Regions from separate parts of the Streptomyces sp. NPDC046712 genome, predicted to be linked through region 1. Evidence: riboswitches for the same ligand, from Rfam matches in the RefSeq annotation. Region 1 holds a riboswitch; the other holds the start of a gene.
The links. A riboswitch is a leader RNA that binds a small molecule or an ion and turns the genes downstream of it on or off. The one in region 1 is predicted to bind S-adenosylmethionine.
Positions count from the first base shown of each region.

Region 2: it holds a riboswitch for S-adenosylmethionine, as region 1 does, so the genes downstream of both, ABZ939_RS33270 (aminotransferase class V-fold PLP-dependent enzyme) here and thrC (threonine synthase) in region 1, are expected to answer to the same signal.

Region 1 is NZ_JBEYYW010000017.1:53,848-57,247, forward strand. Features, by position in the region: gene ABZ939_RS22220 (MoaD/ThiS family protein) at 1-237, opposite strand, end outside; gene thrC (threonine synthase) at 267-1,553, opposite strand; SAM riboswitch class I at 1,571-1,762, opposite strand; gene ABZ939_RS22230 (glucosyl-3-phosphoglycerate synthase) at 1,884-2,852, shown strand; gene ABZ939_RS22235 (hypothetical protein) at 2,909-3,223, shown strand; gene ABZ939_RS22240 (trehalose-6-phosphate synthase) at 3,303-3,400, shown strand, end outside.
Region 2 is NZ_JBEYYW010000037.1:15,436-18,835, forward strand. Features, by position in the region: gene ABZ939_RS33260 (cytochrome bc complex cytochrome b subunit) at 1-336, shown strand, start outside; gene trpD (anthranilate phosphoribosyltransferase) at 467-1,531, shown strand; SAM riboswitch class IV at 1,608-1,724, shown strand; gene ABZ939_RS33270 (aminotransferase class V-fold PLP-dependent enzyme) at 1,885-3,264, shown strand; gene ABZ939_RS33275 (Lrp/AsnC ligand binding domain-containing protein) at 3,383-3,400, opposite strand, start outside.

The DNA.
Region 1 (3,400 bases):
GCCGTCCGGCGTCGCCGTCTCGAGGCCCTGCTCGAAGCGGACGTCGTCGTCGTTGACGTACACGTTCACGAAGCGGCGCAGCTTGCCCTGGTCGTCCAGGACGCGGGCCGCGATACCCGTGTGGTTCTTCTCCAGGTCGGCGATGACCTCGGAGAGGGTCGCGCCCTCCGCCGGGACCTCGGCCTGGCCGCCGGTGTACGTACGGAGGATGGTGGGGATGCGGACCTTGACGCTCATGGTGGTGCTGCCTTCCGTAACGAGGGTGGTCAGTTGGCCAGGCCGGCGTCGCGGAACGCGTCCAGGCTGGGGCGGATGGTGGCGGTCGCCTGCGAGGTCTCGGCCACCGCGTCCAGGGTCTTGAGGCCGTCACCGGTGTTGAGCACGACCGTGGTGAGGGTCGGGTCGAGGAGACCGGCCTCGATCAGCTTCTTCGTCACACCGACCGTCACGCCGCCCGCCGTCTCGGCGAAGATGCCCTCGGTGCGGGCCAGGATCTTGATCGCCTCGACGACCTGCTCGTCGTTGACGTCCTCCACCGCACCACCCGTGCGGCGCGCGATGTCCAGGACGTACGGGCCGTCCGCCGGGTTGCCGATGGCGAGCGACTTGGCGATGGTGTTCGGCTTCTGGGGGCGGACCACGTCGTGGCCGGCCTTGAAGGCCGCCGACACCGGGGAGCAGCCCTCGGCCTGGGCGCCGAAGATCTTGTACGGCTTGTCCTCGACGAGACCGAGCTTGATGAGCTCCTGCAGACCCTTGTCGATCTTGGTGAGCTGCGAGCCGGATGCGATCGGGATGACCAGCTGGTCGGGCAGGACCCAGCCCAGCTGCTCGCAGATCTCGTACGCGAGCGTCTTCGAGCCCTCGCCGTAGTACGGGCGCAGGTTGACGTTGACGAAGCCCCAGCCCTCGCCCAGCGGGTCGCCGATGAGCTCGGAGCAGAAGCGGTTGACGTCGTCGTAGTTGCCCTCGATGCCGACGAGTTCACCGCCGTAGACGGCGGCCATGACGACCTTGCCCTGCTCCAGGTCGTGCGGGATGAACACGCAGGAGCGGAAGCCGGCGCGGGCGGCCGCGGCGCCGACGGCGCCGGCCAGGTTGCCGGTGGAGGAGCAGGAGAGGGTGGTGAAGCCGAAGGCACGGGCGGCCTCGAGGGCCTGGGCCACGACGCGGTCCTTGAAGGAGTGCGTCGGGTTGCCGGAGTCGTCCTTGACGTAGAGCTTGCCCGGCTCGACACCCAGCTCGCGGGCGAGGTTGTCGGCCTGGACGAGCTTGGTCCAGCCCGGGTTCAGGTTCGGCTTCTCGGCGACGTCGGCCGGGACGGGCAGCAGCGGGGCGTAGCGCCAGATGTTGGCCGGGCCGGCCTCGATCTGCTTGCGCAGCGCCTCGGGGTCACCGGTGGGAAGGTCGTACGCGACTTCGAGCGGGCCGAAACAGAGCTCGCAGGCGAAAATCGGACCGAGGGCGAAAACTTCACCACATTCCCGACAGGAAAGGCCCGAAGCGGGACCGAGATCAACGGTCGGGGTGGTGGAAACAGTCTGTACAGCCATGGAGGCGAGGCCCTTTCTCCTCATCTTTCCCATGACGAACGTCGCCATGAGACGGATTTGGCACCTTCCCTAGCCGGGAGCCTCGCGATAAGAACCGCGCCCGAAGGGCACCACTAGGGGTGGTGGCCGGGAGACGGGTGGGCGAGTAACCGACTGGAGGGTTGCCGGGGCTTCAACGGGCCGTTTCCCTCTGCCCCTCTGGATGAGCGGTATTCGGTTGTAGGACGCGGGCGGCACCCCGACATGCATCGGGCTTCCGCGTTGTTCAAGACTGTAACCGAAGGCATGGACGGGTGAGATGGTCGTCCGAACCGCGAGATGGAGATCACGTTGCTGGATGAAGTGGAGCGCTGGCTGGCCCGGCGGTCCTGGTCCGTGGCAGACCGTCCACTGGAGCAGCTGCTGGCCGCCAAGCGGGGGACGACGGTCAGCGTCGTGCTGCCCGCGCTCGACGAGCAGGCGACGGTCGGCGACATCGTCTCCGTGATCCGCCGCGAGCTGATGACCGAGGCGGTCCCGCTGGTCGACGAGCTCGTGGTGATCGACTCCGGTTCCACCGACCGTACGGCCGAGGTCGCGGCGGCGGCCGGGGCGCGGGTGGTGGCGCGGGACGAGATCCTCCCGCGGATACCGGCCGTGCCCGGCAAGGGCGAGGTGCTGTGGCGGTCACTGATGGTCACCGAGGGTGACATCGTCTGTTTCGTCGACGCGGATCTGCGGGACTTCTCGGCGGACTTCGTCACCGGCATCGTCGGTCCGCTCCTCACCGAGCCGGACGTCGACTTCGTGAAGGCGATGTACGACCGGCCCCTCGGCCCGGAATTCGACGGGCTCGCCTCCGGCAAGACTCCAGGTCAGGGCGGTCGGGTGACGGAGCTGGTGGCGCGGCCGCTGCTCAATCTGCACTGGCCGCAGCTGGCCGGGTTCGTCCAGCCGCTGGGCGGCGAGTACGCGGCGCGCCGCTCGCTGCTCGAACGGCTGCCCTTCCCCGTCGGTTACGGAGTGGAGCTGGGCCTCCTCGTCGACGCGCTGCACACGGTCGGTCTCGACGCCCTCGCCCAGGTCGACGTCGGGGTCCGCAAGCACCGCCATCAGGACGGACAGGCGCTCGGCCGGATGGCGGCGGCGATCTACCGGACCGCGCAGCTGCGACTGTCCCGCGGGCATCTGGTGCGGCCGCGGCTGACCCAGTTCGAGCGAGGCGAGAAGGGGTTCGCCCCCCGGACGTACGAGGTGGACACCGAGGAGCGGCCGCCGATGCTCGAGATCACGGAGTACGCGCACCGCCGCGTGGCGTAACGTCACGCGATGACACTTCTTGCCTAAATTTTCGTTTTATGCGGTTCACCTATCGAATGACCACATTTCCGGCGGCGCTCGGCCTCGCCGCCGGCACGCTCGTCTCGCTCGTCCCACTGACCCTCGCCGCGGCCGGTCCCGCCGCCGCGGACCCGGGCGGCGACAACCACACCTTCGTGATGGAGCGGATCGACACCACCCCCTCCGCCCTCCCCCGCCGGCCGCGCCCGGTCCCGCACGGGCCCGGCGGCTCGATGGCGGAGACCGGCGGCAACGGTGAGCGCCTCTGGCTGCTCGGCGGCCTCACCCTCGCCCTGGCCGCGACGGGCCTCGTGGCGAAGGCGGCCCTGCGCGATCGTGGCGACCACTAGGCCTGGCGCGCCGAGGCGTGGATTCGCCACACTTGTATACGTACGTTTGAGCGTTTACGGGACGGGCTAGGTTCGGCACATGGCTTCTGTGCTTGTGGCGTCCAACCGGGGTCCGGTCTCGTACGCCCTCGCCGCCGACGGCACGCTCAGTGCCCGGCGCGGCGGGGGCGGTCTCGT
Region 2 (3,400 bases), on a different contig from region 1:
ACCAAGCGGATCTGCCTCGGCCTCCAGCGCCGGGACAAGGACAAGGTGCTGCACGGTCGCGAGTCCGGCATCATCAAGCGTCTGCCGCACGGTGAGTTCGTCGAGGTCCACCAGCCGCTCAGCCAGGGTGAGCTGTACAAGCTCACGGCGCACGAGCAGAACAAGCCGGCCGAGCTCGGCCCGCTGGTCGACGAGAACGGTGTGGAGCGCAAGGTCGGCCGCATGGAGAAGCTCCGCGTCAAGCTCAGCAAGGGCTACTACGGCGAGGACAACCAGATCGCCAAGCCGACCGCCGAGGAGTACAAGGAGATCCAGAGCGGCCACGGCCACCACTGATCACCTGATCCACACGACCTGAAGGTCGCCACAGCGAGAGCCCCGTCCATTCGATGGACGGGGCTCTTTGCCGTCCCCGTGGATCGATAGGGTGGGAGCTGTATCCGTCACGTGATGACCAGGAGCTGCCATGAGCGCTGTGACCCCCGCTGGAGGACCTACCACGGCGGGCCGCTCCTGGCCGGCCGTCCTGAACACCCTGCTCGGCGGCGAGGACCTGGGCAGCGAGGCCGCCGCCTGGGCGATGGACCGCATCATGCGCGGCGAGGCCACCGACGCGCAGATCGCCGGCTTCGCGGTGGCGCTGCGCGCCAAGGGTGAGTCGGTCCAGGAGCTGACCGGCCTGGTCGAGGCGATGTACGGGCACGCGAACCTGATCGAGGTGCCGGGGCCGAGCGTGGACATCGTCGGCACCGGCGGCGACGGCGCCAAGACCGTCAACATCTCCACCATGTCGGCGATCGTGGTGGCCGGAACCGGCGCCAAGGTCGTCAAGCACGGCAACCGGGCCGCGTCCTCGGCCTCCGGAGCCTCGGACGTCCTGGAGAAGCTCGGCGTCAACCTGGAGCTGACCCCGCAGCGGGTCGTCGAGGTCGCCGAGGAGGCCGGGATCACCTTCTGCTTCGCGGTGAAGTTCCACCCGGCGCTGCGCCATGTGGCCGCGGCGCGCGGCCAGCTCGGCGTGCGCACGGTCTTCAACTTCCTCGGTCCGCTCACCAACCCGGCCCGGGTGAAGGCCCAGGCGACCGGCGTCGCCGACGCGCGGATGGCCCCGATCATGGCCGGGGTACTCGCGGAGCGCGGCTCCTCCGCGCTGGTCTTCCGCGGCGACGACGGTCTGGACGAGCTGACGACCACGGCCACCTCACGGGTGTGGGTGGTACGGGACGGTTCGGTGCGCGAGGAGGGCTTCGACCCGCGGGACGTCGGCATCGACCTCGTACCGGTGGAGGCGCTGCGCGGCGCCGACGCGTCGTACAACGCGGACGTCGCCCGCCGGCTGCTCGCGGGCGAGACCGGTCCGGTACGGGACGCGGTGCTGCTGAACTCGGCGGCGGCCCTGACGGCGCTGGAGCCGGGGGAGGGCACCCTGGTGGAGCAGCTGCGCGAAGGAATCGCGAGGGCGGCGGAGTCGATCGACTCGGGCGCCGCGAGGAAGGCGCTGGAGCGCTGGGTCGCGGCCAGCAACCGGTAATGGCGCGGCGCGACCCCGTTCCGGAATCCGGGACGGGGTTGCGCGTCGGCGATCACGTGGCATACGTTCTGTGCCAGGTCATGAGTGACAGCTACGAAGCCCCGGCTTGCTGTCCGGCAACCCTCCGTCCGTGGCGGGGTGCCCCGGGTGAAGACCAGGCCGTAGACAGCAAGGTCTACGGCAAGCGCGGACCCCTCGAACCCTTGGGGTCCTGGTCCTCAGGGAGCCTCTTGTGAGCAAGCGAATGCGATAGGGCCTTTTCGCCCCTTCTTCGCAGACCCCTTTTTCTCTTCCCCAGCGCTGCCGCGTATCCGCCGGCGCGGGAATTCGCCTGCCCAGTACGGGAGTTCGCCATGTCTGTCTCCACCGTTGCCGCCGACCAGTCCGTTTGTGCCCCGCTGCCCGTTCTCGGACGTGATGTCACCGTTCCGCTCGTGACCGGGGGCGAGGTCACCTACGCCGCGCTCGACTACGCCGCCAGCGCCCCGGCCCTCCAGCGCGTGTGGGACGACGTCGCCGCCTACGCCCCGTACTACGGCAGCGTGCACCGCGGTGCCGGATACCTCTCCCAGCTCTCCACCGACCTCTTCGAGAACAGCCGCGCCACGGTCGCCGAGTTCCTCGACTGCCGCCCCGGCGACCAGGTCGTCTTCACCCGCTCCACGACCGACTCGCTCAACCTGCTCGCCGCCACGCTTCCCGCCGGTTGCGAGGTCTTCGTCTTCGAGACCGAGCACCACGCCTCGCTGCTGCCGTGGAAGGACGCGCGGGTGACGTACCTGAACGCGCCCCGCACCCCGGCCCAGGCCGTCGAGACCCTGGAGCGCGCCCTCGCCGACCGCACGGTGACGATTGAAGGGGGCCACGGCCCCGCCCTCGTCTGCGTGACCGGCGCGTCCAACGTCACCGGGGAGCTCTGGCCGGTGAAGGAGCTGGCGGCCGCCGCGCACGCCCACGGCGCCCGGATCGTTCTCGACGCCGCCCAGCTCGCGCCCCACCACCCCGTCTCCGTGCAGGAGTTGGACGTGGACTGGGTCGCGTTCTCCGGGCACAAGCTGTACGCCCCGTTCGGCTCCGGTGTCCTCGCCGGCCGTGCCGACTGGCTGCAGAGCGCCGAGCCGTACCTCGCCGGTGGTGGCGCGTCCAAGAAGGTCGCCCGTCGCACGGACGGCGGAGTCGACGTCGAGTGGCACACCACCGCCGCCCGCCACGAGGCCGGTTCGCCGAACGTCATCGGTGTCTACTCCATCGCCTCCGCCTGCAAGGCGCTCACCGAGGCCGGGTTCGACACCCTCGTCGCCCGCGAGCAGCACCTGGTCGCCACCGTCCGGGAGGGCCTGGCCGAGGTGCCCGAGGTGAAGGTGCTCTCGCTCTTCGGCGACGACGCCCCGCGCGTCGGTGTCATCTCCTTCGTCGTCGAGGGCTGGAACAGCTCGCACTTCGCCGCCGCGCTCTCGGCCGAGTACGGCATCGGCGTCCGCGACGGACTCTTCTGCGCCCACCCGCTGGTCCGCACCCTGCTGGGCAGCGACCCGCAGACCCAGGGGGAGTGCGGGGCCCCCGAGGCCGCGCCCGGCGAGAAGTCGCTCAACGCCATCCGCGTCAGCTTCGGCGCCGGTACGCCGGACGAGCACGTCGAGCGTTTCGTACGGGCCGTGAAGGAGCTCGTCCGGGACGGCGCGCAGTGGAAGTACCGCACCGAGGACGGCCGTTGCGTCCCGGACCGCGGCTGACCCGTCAGCTCGACGGCCGTCGCGCGGACCACTCGTACGGGTGCAAGGATGCGCGGGCGCGCCGGGGTCCCGGCGAGGATGAGGACCCGATGAGGGTTCGTTCATCTTCGCCGTGGGGTCAGGACTCCAGACCGAT